DNA from 3 places in the Buttiauxella sp. BIGb0471 genome. Region 1 is predicted to be linked to each of the others. Evidence: predicted binding sites of a transcription regulator. Region 1 holds the regulator's gene; each other region holds the start of a gene.
The links. The regulator LexA, encoded in region 1, represses DNA repair genes until DNA is damaged. The targets are predictions, from matches to a motif close to TNCTGTATGTACATACAGNA.

Region 1 (6,110 bases):
ATGCCCTGGTACAAACGGTTCCACGTCAGACCTAACACGCGGTCGGTCAAACGAACGGCTTCATAAGAGAAGTTGGCGGCAATCTCTTCCATCAGCGCGACAGCATTTTGCTGTGCTTTTTCATGGGAGATTTTCTTGCTACGCGCTTCGTCTTCTACCGCGCGAGCGATAGCTTTTGATGCCAGAAGTTTGTTAAACAGATCCTGACGCACCGGCAGACGCGGGCCAACAGTCGCTAAACGCTGGCGAGCGAAGTGCATACGTGCCACGCGCGCCAGTTTCTGAGCGATTTTTTTATCTGTGCCGTGATCGGTTGCCATCTGGCGCAGCGAAACCGGTGCGGAAAAACGCACAAAGCTGTCGCGGCCAAGCCAGGAGACGGCGAAGAATTTCTGAATGCCGTTGAGCATTCTTAATGGCGGATTCACTTCGCCTTTTTCGCGCCCCGGTGAACGGCCAAACATGACCGAAACAGGCACCATCTGCACATCCAGATTGGGATTGCTACGGTGCAAATCGAGGTAATCATGGAACAGCTTGATCGACTCTTCTTTTGGCGTGTAATAAGTGAATACACGCGGCCCACCATGGATAAAGACATAGCGCGGCAGCACCGCTCCGTCGATTTCTAACGGCTCGAGAGGGTCGGGCAAGTTATGCGCGAGGCATTGAGCGCGCAGCGTTAATAAGTCCGCCTTTGAGTTATAGGGCAGCACGTACATTATTGGACGTGTGGGATCTAAGCCCAGTTCGGCTTGTGGATCTGCCGGAATAGACTTGCTCTTTACCAGAACGCCTAATGGTAAATTAAGTAATTTGTAGTAGATTCTTGGCCAGCCTGACATAAACGATGTAAAGCCTCAGGTTAATGATGCAAATTCGCCGCAAGAATATCAGAATCTGACCCAGATTTCTGTGGCGTTATAATTTTGACAAGCATTGATGCAAATAATTTGAAAAGGTTGCCCAAAATGGCGAGTAGTACCACTGGACTTACCCGTATTATCAAAGCTGCAGGCTATTCATGGAAAGGGCTAAAAGCGGCCTGGATCAACGAAGCTGCTTTCCGCCAGGAGGGCGTTTCGGCTGTCATCGCCATTGCTATTGCCTGCTGGTTAGATGTTGACCCTATTACCCGTATTTTACTGATTGGTTCAGTCGTGTTGGTGATGATTGTCGAAATCCTCAATAGCGCTATTGAGGCCCTCGTTGACCGTGTTGGTACTGACTATCACGAGCTTTCCGGGCGAGCGAAAGATATGGGCTCAGCCGCCGTATTAATCGCCATTATCCTTGCAGTAATTACCTGGGTCACGCTGCTTTGGCAGCATTTGCGATAGTCTTTCCAGAATAGTTAAGTGCCTGGTTTTTTGCTCAATTTGTGGTTCCAAATTCGCCTTTAACTGTATATACTCACAGCATAACTGTATAAACACCCAGGGGGCGGAATGAAAGCGTTAACTACCAGGCAGCAAGAGGTGTTTGATCTTATTCGGGATCATATCAGCCAGACCGGCATGCCACCGACACGTGCCGAGATTGCTCAACGTCTGGGGTTCCGTTCTCCGAACGCTGCGGAAGAACATTTAAAAGCTCTCGCCCGTAAAGGCGTGATTGAGATTGTTTCCGGCGCTTCGCGTGGCATTCGTTTGCTGGTGGAAGAGATCACCGGTATCCCGCTGGTTGGGCGCGTCGCTGCGGGTGAACCACTCCTTGCGCAGCAGCATATCGAAGGCCATTACCAGGTAGATCCTTCATTGTTCAAACCGAATGCCGACTTCCTGCTGCGCGTCAGCGGGATGTCTATGAAAGACATCGGTATTATGGACGGTGATTTACTGGCGGTGCATAAAACTCAGGATGTGCGTAACGGCCAGGTTGTTGTTGCGCGCATTGATGATGAAGTCACCGTTAAACGTTTGAAACAGCAAGGGAATACCGTTCACCTGCTGCCAGAAAACAGCGAATTCGAGCCGATAGTGGTTGACCTGCGTGAGCATAACTTCTCGATTGAAGGGCTGGCTGTTGGGGTTATTCGCAACGGCGACTGGCTGTAAAATCTCTTTAGGTGATGCGTATTTAAGTACGCATCACTGTCTTAATTCTCTTTGATCTCCTTCAGGAGAGGTCATGCAATTATTCTCCACAGCGGATCGTGCGCTCTGGCGCCTCGCTTTACCCATGATTTTCTCCAACATTACCGTCCCGCTGCTTGGCCTTGTCGATACGGCTGTTATTGGTCATCTGGATAGTCCTGTTTATCTCGGTGGTGTCGCGATTGGAGCGACGGCTACCAGCTTCCTGTTTATGTTATTGCTGTTTCTGCGCATGAGTACCACCGGCTTAACCGCCCAGGCCTTTGGCGCAAACAACCCCTCCGCTTTAGCTCGCGCACTGGTTCAGCCTTTATTGCTGGCACTCGGAGCGGGTATTGCCATTGTCTTGCTGCGCGAACCACTAATCTCGCTGGCTCTGCGTATTGTCGGCGGTAATCAGGACGTGCTCTTTCAGGCGCGACGTTTTCTTGAGATTCGTTGGCTAAGTGCCCCGGCCTCCCTGGCTAATTTGGTCTTGCTCGGCTGGTTGCTGGGCGTTCAATACGCACGTGCGCCGGTTATTTTGTTAGTGGTCGGTAACGTTCTGAATATTGTGCTCGACGTGTGGCTGGTGATGGGGCTGCATATGAATGTTCAGGGGGCAGCACTCGCTACCGTCACGGCTGAATACGCCACATTTATCATCGGCTTGCTAATGGTGAAAAAGGTCATGGGCCTGCGTGGAATCAGTGGTGAAATGCTTAAACAGGCGTGGCGCGGTAATGTTCGGCGTTTGTTGGCGCTTAACCGCGACATCATGCTCCGCTCGCTGTTATTACAGATCTGTTTTGCCTCCGTGACCATCTTTGGAGCGCGTTTGGGTAGCGAAATCGTCGCGGTGAATGCGGTACTAATGACGTTGCTGACCTTCACCGCTTACGCGCTCGATGGTTTTGCCTATGCCGTTGAGGCACATTCCGGGCAGGCTTACGGGGCTAGAAATCGGGGGCAATTACTCGAAGTCTGGGGAGCTGCATGTCGACAGGCCGGTTTAGTCGCACTGGTATTCGCCGCCGTTTATGCCTTATTGGGTGAGCAAATTGTTTCCCTTTTGACCTCAATTGCTGAGCTGCAACGGCAAGCGGATATCTATTTGTATTGGCAGATAATTTTACCCGTTGTCGGCGTGTGGTGCTATTTGCTCGATGGCATGTTTATTGGCGCAACTCGAGGGACTGAAATGCGCAATAGCATGGCTGTCGCGGCGTTGGGCTTTGGCCTGTCGATGTTTACCGTACCGTATTTAGGCAACCACGGGTTGTGGCTTTCGTTAGCTGTATTCCTTGCGCTAAGAGGTTTGTCGCTGGGCTGGATCTGGCGTCGCCACTGGCAGAAAAATACCTGGTTTAACAATGTTCAAGATTAAGCCGTTAGGTTAAACATTCTTAGTTTTCCCCATACCGCCATATCCTTGACTACAATTATTTCCACGTCCAGCAGAAACAGGGTGTCAGCCAAACGGAAGCACCCGGACGATGGTAATTTTTGTTAGTAATTTTTCACCGAACGATGAGGATACTATTATGAATAAAGACGAAATCGGCGGTAACTGGAAACAGTTCAAAGGCACAGTAAAAGAGAAATGGGGCAAACTGACTGACGATGATATGACCGTCATTGAAGGGAAACGCGATCAGCTTGTCGGCAAAATCCAGGAACGTTATGGATATGAAAAGGATAAGGCAGAGGAAGAAGTCGTTGATTGGGAAACTCGCAACAAATACCGTTGGTAATTAGTTTCCCTCAGATGTGTTAACTCTCAGCCCTGCCCAGGTACACGGACGTACCCATTCCCCTAACGCGACTTCTTCTTTGACTGAATCGAATGGTCATGCCCACACGCTTCCGGGTGACTACACGCTTCAACCTCCGCACAAGCACTGCATAATCCATGCGCCTCAATAACATTATGATGCAGAGCAAAGCCTAACTCGGCTGCCAACTGCTGCATAATATCTTCTACGCCTTCCGCACCCTGTTCTTTCACCACGCCACATCGGTCACAGATAAACATGGCTGATGAGTGAGTCGGTTGATCAAAAAGATGGCATAAAACGTAGCTGTTGGTTGACTCTACACGGTGTACAAAACCTTGTTCGAGAAGAAAATCGAGCGCACGATACACCGTCGGGGGTTTAGCTTGCGGTTCGCTGGCACGCAGTAAATCCAGCAAATCATAAGCGCTGATTGCACCTGCCTGCTGTGTCAGCAAGCGCAGTACTTCAAGGCGTTGTGGCGTCAGGCGCACATTACGCTGCTCGCATAGTTTTTCAGCCTGCGCTAACACGTTTTGTGAAGTCGTGATGTCCATCAGCATTCCCCTGTAGATTAGCCCTACACTTTACCACAATGCGCAAAAAACGCCGAATGGTGCGCCATTCTGGTCACATCCTTTTGAGATGACTATCCCGGAGTTTGTTATGAATAAACCTGATTGCATTCGCCACTGGAAAGAACTGGAAGGTGAAGATGATTCAACCTATCCCGATAGCACTGAATTATTTTCCATTGGCGCACCGCTGGCTCGTAAACTGGGTTTAACACGCCTGGGGATACATCATGAACGCTTGTTGCCTGGCCGCCGTACTTCTTATCCCCATGCCGAAAGTAGTGAAGAAGAGTTTGCTTATGTACTGGAAGGGCATCCGCAAGTGTGGATTAACGGGCACCTCTATGCGCTGGAACCTGGAGATAGTGTCGGCTTCCCGGCAGGGACAGGCGTTTGCCATACTTTTATTAATAACACCGAACATGAAGTTCGACTGCTGATTGTCGGCGAAGCCAATAAAGCTGAAAACAGAATTTACTACCCCTTAAACCCCTCTTATGCAGCACAACGTAAAGATCGCTGGATTGACCATCCGCCGCAATTCTTTGGTCAGCATGATGGTCTGCCTTCCCGAAAAACGAACGGTAAAGTATAAATAACCCTATAGGAAATAAAGAAATATTAACCCGTCAGGATAAATGCGGGATGCCATTTGGGGTAAACCACCCGCTTTTAAGTCTTTTCTTCACAGCATTATCCACTCCTGTTGGTCTGGCACTGACAGGGGCCGATTCTTCAAACTGAAGTTAGACAGGCGGGCAGTAAATGATAAAAATCAGAACCCTGGCGGCATTAAATGCTGCTTTTTTATTTATGGCAAATGACGCGAATGCAGCGGGAACATGGACGGAGACACGTAATGATGCGATGGGAGGCACTGGCGTTGCATCATCCCGCTGGAGTAGTGCAGTCCTGATTAACCCGGCGTTACTCACCAAAAGCCAGCAAGGCGATACCGCCGCGCTCCTGATTCCTGCTGTCGGAATGCAAATTACCGACCCTGATAACCTGCAAAATAATATCGATGACATCAGCAATTCGGCTGAGGATTATCTGAATTATGCCAATATCCCCTTGCAGCAGATTATTCGGAATCCTGGGATATATCGCCAGATGCAAAACGATGCGGCAGATTTATCCCGGCAGCTCCAGAATGTGAAAGGCGACCAGGCCCGTGCAAAAGCTGGCGGTGCAATAGCGGTGAGTATCCCAAATGAAACGCTGCCTTTTGCATTCGTCGTGAAAGCGTACGGCACAGCTAAAGTGACTTCAGACATCACCCAGCATGACCTCGACTACCTGAATGGTATCGCCAATGGAACTGTGATCCCGAACCGTAACGATCTAAACAATCTCACCTCAAAAGGATTTGGTCGAGCTGCGATTGTTTCAGATTACGGCGTGGCAGTTGCCCATAAATTTGATCTTGGCGGTGTGCCTGTTTCAGTTGGCGTGACGCCAAAGTTGCAGAAAACCTGGCTTTATAACTACAGCACCTCTGTTTATCAGTACAAGAAGGATGATATTAGCGACAGCCGCTACCGTAATTCCGACACAGGTTTCAACATTGATGCAGGGCTTGCCGCAGATTTTGGTGACTCATGGACTGTTGGGTTGACCGGGCAAAACCTGGTGTCACGTGATATCGACACCAAAGTGGTTGATGGCTTTAAAGACACTTACCA
Region 2 (6,110 bases), on a different contig from region 1:
CAGGAGCGTAGGCCCACGCGTACCTGCGCGCAGTGAATTTTGATCGTCGGCGATGCGCACACCCTGGTTGGTGGTGAGCGGGAAGTTTTCACCGTCTTTGCGATGCACATCGAGCGATTTCAGCTTTTCATTGGAAGTATCCGGGCTTTTGAAACTCCCCGCAGCGGTGGGCTGTGCACCGGGTGGCGTCGGTTCTGCGGAAGGGCGGTGTGAGCCGTCTTCGGGTGCCAGCGAATCCATTCCGGGTTTTGATTCATTGGCGTCATGTATCGGTGCATTGTGGCTAAGCGGATGTTTATCGTTCGTCGACATTGAACACTTCTCCTGATTTAGTCTTGTTATAAAGATGCTTGGTATGATCAAAACATCTTTAACTATAGGACAAGGTCATCTCAACGCGAGACGAGAAGGGCAGTTCTCCGCTATCATAGTGAAGTTGTTCATCAATTTAGTTTTGATTCCATTGCCTATGAAACCTTTGCGCCAACCGAATACTCGTCCCGTTATTACGTATCAACCGCGTGTTGAACCCGTGCCGCCAGCCCATGCCTGGCGTGTAGAAGGATTTAAGGATGTGTGGATGCTACGCAATCGCTATGTGGCATTTGTGCTGGTGGGGAACGCGTTCCGCCAGTCACCGCCATTTACCTTACCAGAGGCGGCTCAACGTTGGGCGATGCAAGTCAGGCATGAAAACGAGATTTCCTGAGGGATTATCGGATTTGCTATTGCCGTAATGGCGGGGTTACCCGCCGTTACTGATTGTCTCAAACTCTTCACAGCCGGTATCAAAACCTTCCGTACAGCTCAGGTTTAGCCACTGCAATGCGCGTTGCTTATTGGCAGCAATAAACCCTTTCTCACCGTTTAAAAACAACATGCCTGCCCAGTATTCGGCATAACCGGTGCGCGAGAGTGCTGAGCTGCGCTTGAACCAGAATGTGGCTTGCTCATCGTCCTGGGCAATGCCCACGCCATTGGCATAAAGCAAACCCAAGAACATCTGCGCATCCACCGCGGAGTCACTTTCAAGGTCCTGCGACGCGCTTTCCAGTAGTTTTATGGCGGCAGGGTAATCAGGTTTACCGGCTTGTGTGTTTACCAGAAGGCGTGCGAGCGTGACTTCGCCGGTTTTGCTGCCCCGTTGTACTGCCTGCTCAGCTAATGATTTAGCCTGTTGGTAATCCGCCGTTGCCGGGTTATGAATTTTTAGCTGCGCCAGAAGGGCGAGTGCATCAGCATCGCCTTGCGCCGCAGATTTTGCAGCCCAGTCTTCAGCCTGCTGGTATTCGCCTGCGCTAAAAAGGGTATCGGCGAGATAAAACTGAGCGCGGCTGTCGCCTGCCTGAGCCTGCTTTAAATAAGGGCTGTCGGGCGTTTCGGCCCAGGCCGTTGATAAAAAAAAGAACAACAGTATGCAGAATCGTTTCATGAAAGAAAGTCCGTAGGCGGCAATTGGGTTTGGCTCCCTATGCGGGTGCTCTAAGTTATAAATAAAAAAACGGCCCCCTGTTTCGGGAGCCGTTTTATTGTCGCAGATTCTGTGGTGATTTAGCTACTGGTTAGCGATGCGCCAGTTCTGCTTCTTCATCACTATTCATGACTTCTTTATCGGTTTGTTTCATCAACTGGCTGGTGATAGTACCGGCAGTCATGGAGCCGCTGACGTTCAGGGCGGTACGGCCCATATCGATAAGCGGTTCAACAGAAATCAGCAACGCGACCAATGTGACCGGCAAGCCCATCGCTGGCAGTACAATCAGCGCGGCGAAGGTTGCACCGCCACCCACACCGGCAACGCCTGCGGAGCTAACGGTCACAATACCAACTAACGTTGCAATCCATACCGGATCCAGCGGGTTGATACCCACGGTAGGCGCTACCATGACTGCCAACATTGCCGGGTACAGACCCGCACAACCGTTCTGACCGATGGTCGCACCAAAGGATGCAGCAAAGCTTGCGATAGATTCAGGCACACCCAGACGACGCGTTTGCGCTTCAACGTTCAATGGGATACTTGCAGCACTGGAGCGGCTGGTGAAGGCAAAGGTCAGCACTGGCCATACTTTACGGAAGTATTTCAGTGGGCTAACGCCATTTACCGCCAGCAGAATCGCATGTACACCGAACATGATCGCCAGGCCGAGGTAGGAGGCGACCACGAAGCTGCCAAGTTTGATGATGTCTTGCAGGTTTGAACCGGCAACGACTTTGGTCATCAGGGCGAGCACGCCGTATGGCGTCAGTTGCATGACCAGACGAACCAGCTTCATTACCCAGCTTTGCAGCGTATCAATCGCCACCAGGACGCGTTCACCTTTAGGTGCGTCATCTTTCAGCAATTTCAGTGCAGCAACACCCAGGAAGGCGGCGAAAATCACCACACTAATAATGGAAGTTGGATTCGCACCGGTCAGGTCAGCAAACGGGTTTTTCGGTACGAAGGACAGAATCAGCTGTGGCACGTTCAGGTCGGCCACTTTGCCCACGTATGTGGTTTCGATGGCGCTCAGGCGTGCAGTTTCCGCAGTCCCTTGAACCAGTCCTTCAGCCGTCAAACCAAACAGGTTGGTGACTAACACGCCGACCAGCGCTGAAATCAGCGTGGTAAACAGCAAAGTGCCGATGGTCAGGAAACTGATTTTTCCCAAAGACGATGCGTTATGCAGACGTGCAACCGCGCTCAGAATTGAGGCGAACACTAATGGCATCACGATCATTTGCAGTAGTTGTACATAGCCGTTACCGACGATGTTGAACCATTGGATAGATTGCTTCAGTACTGGGCTGTCTTCGCCATAAATGGTGTGCAGTGCAAGGCCAAAGACCACACCAATTACTAAACCAAGCAGTACTTTCTTCGCCAGACTCCACTGTTTGTGGCGAGTTTGCGCCAGCAACAGCAGCAGAATAACGAACACGATAACGTTCGCTATAAGTGGAAAGTTCATCCCGTATCTCCTGAGTGTTTTACCAATAGATGGACTGTTTGCCATCTTTATTGGGTAAATCGTACCAGAAGCTCAGAACGAGTCTTATATTCAAAAGGAATTGATTATTACGTTTTGAGTTATTTCGCCTAATTATTGTTCCAGGTGGTTATTTAAAAAACTATTAAAGGTCATTTGCAGCGAAATTATCATATGTGATGACCAGCGCACTGCACTGTTATCGGGCACGCTTTGTGGCATCCATACAGCCAGCCCGAATAACACCATGCATAAGGCGCGTTCAAGCTGATTGCCTTTTTGCGGCCTGATTATCGGGAAACGAAAGCGCCAGCGGCATGGCCAGAGCAATGGAACGCCAGCGGGGGTCAGCATGTCCGCCAGAATATGGCTTAAATAGCCCAATACCATGCCTTGCAGCGCATCGGCGGGGATCAGCCAGGTTTCAGGAACCTTGAGATAGAACAACGCAAGGCCTGCAAACACCGCGAACAAACTGTGTGTAAAACCACGATGGCCGCAGGCGCGGGCTATCGGTTTGGAAATCCAGGGTAAGCGTTGGCCGAGGAATGACTTGGGATGGTCGATATCCGGTAGTAAACAGGTCAAAATCGCTGACGGCACAATATGCCACCAGTCGCCCTGAGCGAGCACTGGCGTGAGTTCAGCATTTTTAGCAAATACTGCACAGGCAATGGAAAAAAGAAGGTGGCCTTCCGCCGTCATGATACTACCTGGATGAAAACTGTCGATTCATACAGTATAGGGTTTTTATACAGTAGACGGAAGAGGTGACGGCGTAACATTTTGCAACCGCCGATTGCCCGGCGGCGGCATGTTTAGCGGGCTAGCCAGCCTCCATCGACGGCAACGGTGTAACCATTGACGTAATCAGAAGCGCTGGATGCAAGAAACACAATCGGGCCTTGCAGGTCGGCAGGAAGCCCCCAACGGCCAGCGGGAATACGGTCGAGAATTTCCTGGCTACGTTGTTCATCATCGCGGAGCTGTTGAGTATTGTTGGTCGCCATGTATCCTGGCGCGATGGCATTCACATTAATGTTGTGTTGCGCCCATTCGTTTGCCAGCAGACGCGTGACACCCAGAACTGCGCTTTTCGATGCTGTATAAGAAGGGACGCGTATGCCGCCCTGGAACGAAAGCATGGAAGCGATGTTAATAATTTTGCCGCCGCCTCCTTGCTTAATGAACTGCTTTGCTACCGCCTGTGAGAGAAAGAACAGCGATTTAATATTCAGGTTCATCACGTCATCCCAATTCTTCTCGCTAAATTCAAGGGCATCCTCACGGCGAATAGTGCCGGCGTTGTTGACCAGGATATCGATTTTCCCCATACCAGCGACGGCTTGTTCTACGATACTGGCTATGGCGTCTTGCTGGCTCAAATCTGCCTGGATTGCCATAAACCGTCGGCCCAACGCCTGCACTTTTTGCGCTGTCTCTTGCGGGACTTTGCGATTCACACTGACGATATCGCAGCCGGCCTCGGCAAGGCCAATCGCCATTCCCTGGCCAAGCCCGGTATCGCAACCCGTGACGATAGCGACTTTGCCTTGCAGATTAAAAGCATCGAGAATCATAGTTACCCCGGTATCCGGAAATGCGCATTTGCGCGTGTAAATTAAGGATAGGTAGGGGATTGCAGAAACTCAAACTTAATTGAAATGACGTTTCAATAATTTTGACGCAGGTAGCGTTTTGAGAAAGATGCGGGGGTAGTCCCGCATCTTAAAATGATTAACCCAGCAAATGTTCGGCGCGTAATTCTGTCAGCGAGGAGAGTTTGGCATTCGCCAGGCACCAGCGCTCATCACTACGGTTTTCTTCGGCGGGAACCACAATTGATCGCATGCGGGCCGCTTTGGTGGCAATCATGCCGTTAACCGAATCTTCGAGTGTGACACACGTCAGCGGATCAACTCCCAGTTTTGCGGCAGCATCGAGATAAACTTGCGGATGTGGCTTGCTGTACGGGAGATGTTCAGCGGACGCAATGGCATCAAATTGGTCACGCAGGTCAAACATTTCGAGGACTCGCTCAAGCATATGCAGCGGCGATGCCGAAGCCAGACCGACTTTCAGACCTTGTGCTTTACATAACGCAATGGCTTCGCGAACGCCGGGTAAAATGGGGCGCTTTTCATCAACCAGGCTAATCGCCCGCGTAATAACGCGTTGGGTGACTTCTTCGCGGTCTGGACCATTCCATGGTTGTTGGGCAAACCATAAATCGACCACCAGATCGATACGCAGACCGAGCGTATCGGGCAGTTCGCAACGGCGTGAAATATCCACACCCAGGCTTGCCATCACTTCCAGCTCCGCCTCGTCCCATAATGGTTCTGAATCAATCAGCAAACCGTCCATATCAAAAATTGCAGCTAAAATCTGGCGCGTTGCAGCCATTTATCGACTCCTGTCTTTGTGCATTACCAATAAGATCCCTTATGAATAGCTGGAATTACGCATTGATGCCACCGCTTTGTGAAAATCGCCCGCAAAGCTCAGGCGAAATCACACCAGACGAGGTAAACTTTGTGCGTACAAGTTGCGTCTTAACCAAAGGGGAACGAATGACGTATCAACAAGCTGGACGCATTGCCGTACTCAAACGTGTGGCTGGCTGGGTAATTTTCATCCCGGCAGTGATTTCAACACTGATTTCAATTTTGAAGTTCATGTATGAACATAGCGAAAAACAGGCGGGCATTAATGCCGTGATGCTGGATTTCGCGCACGTCATGATTGAGATGATGCGTTTTAATACGCCATTTTTGAATTTCTTCTGGTACAACTCGCCCCAGCCGGAGTTCCATCAACAAGCTAATGTGCTGTTTTGGGTGATCTACGCGCTGATATTTGTGGGTCTTGCGCTACAGGCATCGGGCGCACGCATGAGCCGCCAGGCGAAGTTTCTGCGCGAAGGTGTGCAGGATCAGTTGATTCTGGAACAGGCAAAAGGACCGGACGGATTAACCAAAGAGCAAATCGACAGCAAAATTGTGGTGCCACGACACACGATATTCCTGCAAATTTTCCCGCTCTATATTTTACCTGTCATTATCATCGTCATCGGTTACTTCTTCTTTTCTTTATTGGGCTTTATCTAGAAAAACGCCACTCCTGATGCGCGGGAGT
Region 3 (6,110 bases), on a different contig from region 1:
GCAAATAGAAGTTATGTTGGAAGTGATCAAGCGTGTACTCATGATCTTTGCGGCGCGGGGCAAAACTTAAAGGCTGCGCATCCACCAGCTCGGCATCTAACAGCAGCACTTCACTGGTCGTGGCGCTTCCCAGATATATGAGGATGAAATGCTTCGAGGTGGTTTTATGAACGCTGACATAAAACATCTCGTCTTTTTCTTCATAAACCAATTGGTCCTCAGAAGATGGATGCCCCACGGTGTGCCGCCAGACCTGATACGGCAACAGCGTTTTGGGATGTTTTCGCACGTAGTAAAGCGTTGCGGAGTCATTAGCCCAGACAAAACTGCTGGAGACGTTTTCCAGCACCTCCGGGTACCAGTTCCCGGTTTCAAGATTGCGGAAACGCAAACCATACTGGCGGCGGGACAGGAAATCCTCCGCCAGCGCCATCACCGTATTGTCGGGTGTAATGCTCATTCCACCCATGGTGTAAAATTCGCTGTGGGCAGCACGGCGATTGCCATCAACCAGCGTACTCCACTCATCCCATTCGGCAGAAACCGCAGACTGGCGCTGATAAATCGCGTATTCATTCCCGGTTTCAAAAATCTGACGATAACGATAGCCATTTTGCGTATAGGGCGCGGAGATATCTCGTTGCGGGATACGGTCGATCATCTCTTTGAGCAGGCGTTCCTGTAACGCCTGTTGGGTGCTCATCACCTGATGACCGTAATCATTTTCCTGATGAAGGTAATCAAGTACCTGCGCATCACCACGCTCGTCGTCGCGCAACCAGTAATAGTTATCGACGCGGGTATCACCGTGCATAGACAGGGTGTGGGGGATTTTTTTTGCTTTTGGTGGCATGTCATTTTTCTTTTTGAGTTAACACCCTGTAAGGGTGGCAAATTCAGACAGCCTTGCAAGCGTAACGTGGGATTTTGCGGAAAATGCCGGGATTATCCCGGCAGGTTGAGTTTCTGTTGCTTAATATCTTGTTCGATACCTTCACGTACATCTTGCGGGATTTTTAACGCATCGCCTAAAGCATTCAGATAACTGCGCTCCATAAAGTGGTCGATGTCGATTGCCGCGCAGCTAAGGAAGTAAAGTTCTAATGCTTCTTCTTCGTTATTAACGCCTTGCACCAGCCGCTGAGGATCAAGCGGTTGATCGATAGCCTGTTGAATCAGGTTGCGGCCCTGGCCTTCAATGCCTGCATCACGCAGTTGCTGATCGATAATCTGACGTTCTTTATCGTCGATGTGCCCGTCACTTTTAGCGGCAAAAACCAGCGCCATGACCAGGCGCTGCGTGCGCACATCAACCGGAGATTGTTGCTGTCCGAATTGTGGTTCACCCTGATGGGCTTCACGAACGCGGTCTTTGTATTTATTCCACAACACGCTTCCGGCAACCGCACCACCACCTGCCAGTAAGGCGCTGGTGCCGTATTTAGTCAGTAACTTACGCGATGATTTGCTCGCCAGTAATAAACCCGCCAAACCACCCAGAGCACCCGGCACCAGTAATTTACTTAGCCCCTGCGAACCATTTCCCTGAGGATTACCAGAGGATTGATTCTGGCCTGTATGATTTTGTACGGATTGTGTAGCTTGCCCCAGCATTGACTGAAGCTGCTGTAACCAGTTGCTCATAAGAGACACCCTTTATTAGGAACCTAACATCTGAGGTTAAGCGAAAGGCTGTCAAGAAGTGTCTGATAAGGCTAAAGATGAGAAAAGAACCGCGCCGGTAGCCCGACGCGTGCGAACTCAGGCCGCTTTGGTGCGCTTGCGAGGATGCTCAGCCACCTTATCGTCAGGAGCAGCTTCCTCAGAAATCACTTCGTCGCCAGATGTTTCGTCAGCCGCATCCGTCGTTTCAAGCTCTGGCAATTTGCCGCTTCTCAGCACTGTAGAGAGCACATCTTTATTTTCTGCCATCCACATCGCCAGCACATCACCTTGCCCTTCTTCAAGTGCAACCGGGCTATGTGTGAGCCATTCACCCAGGACTTCAGCAAGATCGAGCATTTTGTCATAGGCGTCTGCATCTTTTTTACTGGCAAAAGACATTTTTTCTTGCCCCTCTCGTACCACAACGTATTTGATTTCAACCGCCATTTTGCAGCTCCGTTTAACTGTTTATTTAAACAGTGTAATGATATTAACCCTGTATCGCAAGCGGGGAAAAAAACTGCGTACGCAAACGTTTTCGTTTATAATCCGCCGGTCTATTTTTCTCCGTTCGGGTATACATATTATGTCAATTTTGGGAACAGCGCTTCGTCCTTCGGCGACTCGTGTGATGTTGTTAGGATCAGGTGAATTAGGAAAAGAAGTGGCGATTGAGTGTCAGCGCCTTGGGCTGGAAGTGATTGCCGTAGACCGCTACGCCGATGCGCCTGCGATGCATGTCGCGCACCGCAGCCATGTCATTAATATGCTGGATGGCGCAGAGCTTAAAAAGCTGGTTGCCAGAGAAATGCCTGATTTCATCGTTCCCGAAATTGAAGCGATTGCCACCGATATGCTGGTTGAGCTTGAGCAGCAAGGCCAGCGTGTGGTGCCTTGCGCCAGAGCCACACAACTGACGATGAACCGCGAAGGTATTCGTCGCCTGGCCGCGGAGGATTTAACTCTTCCCACCTCCAGCTACCGTTTTGCCGACAGCGAAGCGGCGTTCTTAAAAGCCGTTGAAGAAATCGGCCTGCCTTGCATCGTTAAACCAGTAATGAGTTCTTCCGGCAAAGGGCAAAGTTTTATCCGCACAGCAGATCAGTTAGCCAAAGCATGGGCCTACGCACAAGAAGGCGGCCGAGCTGGCAAAGGCAAAGTGATTGTCGAAGGCGTGGTGAATTTTGATTTCGAAATCACTCTGTTGACCATTAGTGCCGTCGATGGCGTGCATTTCTGCGCCCCGGTTGGCCATCGTCAGGAAGATGGCGATTATCGCGAATCCTGGCAGCCACAAAAAATGAGCGACGTTGCTTTGACTCGTGCTCAGGAAGTCGCTGAGAAAGTCGTAAAAGCGTTGGGCGGCTACGGGCTGTTTGGCGTTGAGTTGTTCGTTTGCGGTGATGAAGTTATTTTCAGCGAAGTCTCCCCTCGCCCACACGATACCGGCATGGTGACGCTGATTTCCCAGGACTTGTCAGAATTTGCATTGCATGTCCGCGCTTTCCTCGGCTTGCCAATTGGTGATATTCGCCAGTATGGTCCCGCAGCTTCTGCGGTCATTCTCCCGGAATTATCCAGCGACAACGTTCAGTACGGCAATGTGGGTGCTGCGGTAGGTGCGGGTTTGCAGGTACGTCTGTTTGGTAAACCGGAGATTAACGGCAAGCGTAGGATGGGTGTTGCACTGGCAACGGGTTCCAGCGTGGAAGATGCCATTGCACGTGCTATTGCAGCAACCAAAGCGGTGATCGTTAAAGGATAAAAAAAACCCCGCTCAATTGAGCAGGGATTTTAATAACACAAATCATTCGAGTCGTAGGAAGGCGGCAAGAGAACGAATCCCCGGGAGCATAGATAACTATGTGACCGGGGTGAGTGAACGTAGCCAACGCATCTACGGCTCGAAGAATGAAGTCTTATTTAGCGCCTTCGACAGCTTCACGGGCCAGAGTAGTGATGCGATCGTAATCGCCAGCTTCCAGCGCATCAGCCGGAACCAACCAAGAACCACCGATACACAGAACGCTTTTCAGCGCCAGGTAGTCACGGTAGTTTGCCGGTGTGATCCCGCCAGTTGGGCAGAAACGAACCTGAGAGAATGGGCCTGCGATAGCTTGCAGCGCTTTGGTGCCGCCATTTGCTTCAGCCGGGAAGAATTTGAATTCTTTCAAGCCGTAGTCCAGGCCCAGCATCAGTTCAGAAACAGTGCTGATACCCGGGATCAATGGAATGGAACCTTCGGTAGCTGCTTTCAACAATGGCTCAGTCAGGCCTGGGCTGATGGCGAACTGCGCGCCAGCTTCGGTCACTTCTGCCAGTTGCTCTGGGTTCAGAACGGTACCCGCACCAATAATCGCTTCTGGTACTTCTTTAGCGATAGCGCGAATTGCGTCCATTGCACATGGAGTACGCAGAGTCACTTCCAGAACGCGCACGCCGCCAGCAACTAATGCTTTAGCCATCGGTACTGCGTGTTCCAGTTTGTTAATTACGATAACCGGGACAACCGGTCCTGTTTTCAGGATCTGTTCCGCAGTAGTTTTCCAGTTTTTCATCTCAAGCCTCTTCAACCAACTTTATAATTCGTTTCCAGCGCAGCAAGTGCTACATCCGGTCCTTAAAATTTAATGCAGGTCGCGCCCTGTTCCGCGCCAGATAACTGTTCGCGTAACGCGCTAAATAGTTCACGGCCGGTACCAACACGATCCGCGCTGAGATCCGGGTGATATGCAGTGCGTTTTTCAAGCTCGGCATCATCGACCAGCAATGTCAGTTCACCCGTTTGACCGTTGACGCGAATCATATCGCCATCACGGACTTTTGCCAGCAGCCCACCATCATACGCTTCTGGGGTAACATGGATTGCAGAGGGCACCTTACCTGAAGCACCCGACAGCCTTCCATCAGTGACTAACGCTATTTTGAAACAGCGGTCCAATAATACCCCAAGTGGCGGCATAAGTTTATGTAATTCTGGCATGCCGTTCGCTTTTGGCCCTTGATGACGGACAACTACCACGCAATCACGGTCAAGCAGGCCTGCTTCGAAGGCCGGTAATACGTCATGCTGGCTTTCAAAAATCACCGCTGGCGCTTCGATAACCTGGTTTTCTACAGGGACAGCAGACGTTTTCATCACGGCTCGACCCAGGTTGCCGCTAAGTACTTTTGTACCGCCATGTTTTGAGAAAGGCTTATCGAAGGTGGCGATAACATCAGTATCGAGTGCGGTAGTTGCACCTTCACGCCAGGCCAGTTGGCCGTTATCCAGCCATGGCTCCATGGTGTAATGATGCAGACCGAAGCCCGCGACAGTGTTCACGTCTTCGTGCAACAAACCGCCTTTGAGCAATTCGCGCATCAGCACAGGAACACCACCGGCAGCCTGAAAGTGGTTAATGTCAGCCGGGCCGTTTGGATACAACTTCGCCAGCAACGGCACCACATCTGAAAGGTCGGAGAAATCATCCCAGTTGATGATAATGCCCGCTGCACGCGCCATCGCCACCAGGTGCATGGTGTGGTTGGTTGAGCCGCCTGTCGCCAGCAACGCAACAATGCCGTTGACCACGACTTTCTCATCAATCATTTTGCCGATGGGCATCCACTCGTTGCCGTTTCCGGTCAGACGAGTGACCTGGCGTGCAGCGGCGGCGGTTAATTCATGGCGCAGTGGCGCATCTGGGTGAACAAATGAAGAACCAGGCAATTGCATCCCCATAAACTCAACCACCATCTGGTTGGTATTGGCGGTGCCATAAAATGTGCAGGTACCCGGCGCGTGATAAGACGCCGCTTCTGATTCCAGCAATGCGAGGCGGTCAACTTTGCCTTCGGCATACAGCTGGCGAATACGCACTTTTTCTTTATTGGGTAAACCACTGGCCATTGGGCCTGATGGCACAAATACCGCCGGGAGATGGCCAAATGACAATGCTGCCATGGTTAAACCTGGGACGATTTTATCGCAAACGCCGAGGTACAACGCGCCATCGAACATGTTATGAGACAGGCCGATTGCGGTAGACATCGCAATAATTTCGCGGCTGAGCAATGACAGTTCCATGCCATCCTGCCCCTGGGTCACGCCGTCGCACATAGCGGGAACTCCGCCTGCAACTTGCCCTACCGCGCCAACCGAATGCAGCGCTTTACGAATTTGATCGGGATAGTATTCATACGGCTGGTGCGCGGAAAGCATGTCGTTATAGGAGGTGATGATCGCAATGTTGTTACGCAGCATACTTTTCAGCGCAGCTTTATCTTCTGGCTGACAGGCCGCAAAGCCGTGGGCTAAATTTCCACAGGCAAGCTCTGAACGATGTACGGTTTTACTCTTCGCTTTTTCAATTCTCGCCAGATAAGTTTCACGGGTCTCACGAGAGCGTTCAACGATGCGTTTTGTTACGCGTAACAAATTAGGATTCATAACAGTTCCTCAA

Region 2: M2371_RS09560 (metal-dependent hydrolase) is a predicted target of LexA. The motif match lies at 3,695-3,714, and genes of this name have one in related genera.
Region 3: M2371_RS03645 (YebG family protein) is a predicted target of LexA. The motif match lies at 2,128-2,147, and genes of this name have one in related genera.

What each region holds. Positions count from the first base shown of each region.
Region 1 is NZ_JANUEU010000010.1:32,318-38,427, reverse strand. It holds gene plsB (glycerol-3-phosphate 1-O-acyltransferase PlsB) at 1-845, opposite strand, end outside; gene M2371_RS20945 (diacylglycerol kinase) at 972-1,340, shown strand; gene lexA (transcriptional repressor LexA) at 1,449-2,057, shown strand; gene dinF (MATE family efflux transporter DinF) at 2,131-3,462, shown strand; gene M2371_RS20930 (CsbD family protein) at 3,620-3,829, shown strand; gene zur (zinc uptake transcriptional repressor Zur) at 3,892-4,407, opposite strand; gene M2371_RS20920 (cupin domain-containing protein) at 4,517-5,020, shown strand; gene M2371_RS20915 (conjugal transfer protein TraF) at 5,191-6,110, shown strand, end outside.
Region 2 is NZ_JANUEU010000002.1:640,521-646,630, forward strand. It holds gene katE (catalase HPII) at 1-312, opposite strand, end outside; gene cedA (cell division activator CedA) at 470-709, shown strand; gene M2371_RS09550 (tetratricopeptide repeat protein) at 746-1,432, opposite strand; gene M2371_RS09555 (L-cystine transporter) at 1,563-2,954, opposite strand; gene M2371_RS09560 (metal-dependent hydrolase) at 3,087-3,677, opposite strand; gene kduD (2-dehydro-3-deoxy-D-gluconate 5-dehydrogenase KduD) at 3,791-4,552, opposite strand; gene hxpB (hexitol phosphatase HxpB) at 4,710-5,378, opposite strand; gene M2371_RS09575 (YniB family protein) at 5,546-6,082, shown strand.
Region 3 is NZ_JANUEU010000001.1:773,709-779,818, reverse strand. It holds gene ptrB (oligopeptidase B) at 1-853, opposite strand, end outside; gene M2371_RS03650 (tellurite resistance TerB family protein) at 946-1,644, opposite strand; gene M2371_RS03645 (YebG family protein) at 1,762-2,112, opposite strand; gene purT (formate-dependent phosphoribosylglycinamide formyltransferase) at 2,252-3,430, shown strand; gene M2371_RS03635 (bifunctional 4-hydroxy-2-oxoglutarate aldolase/2-dehydro-3-deoxy-phosphogluconate aldolase) at 3,585-4,223, opposite strand; gene edd (phosphogluconate dehydratase) at 4,286-6,097, opposite strand.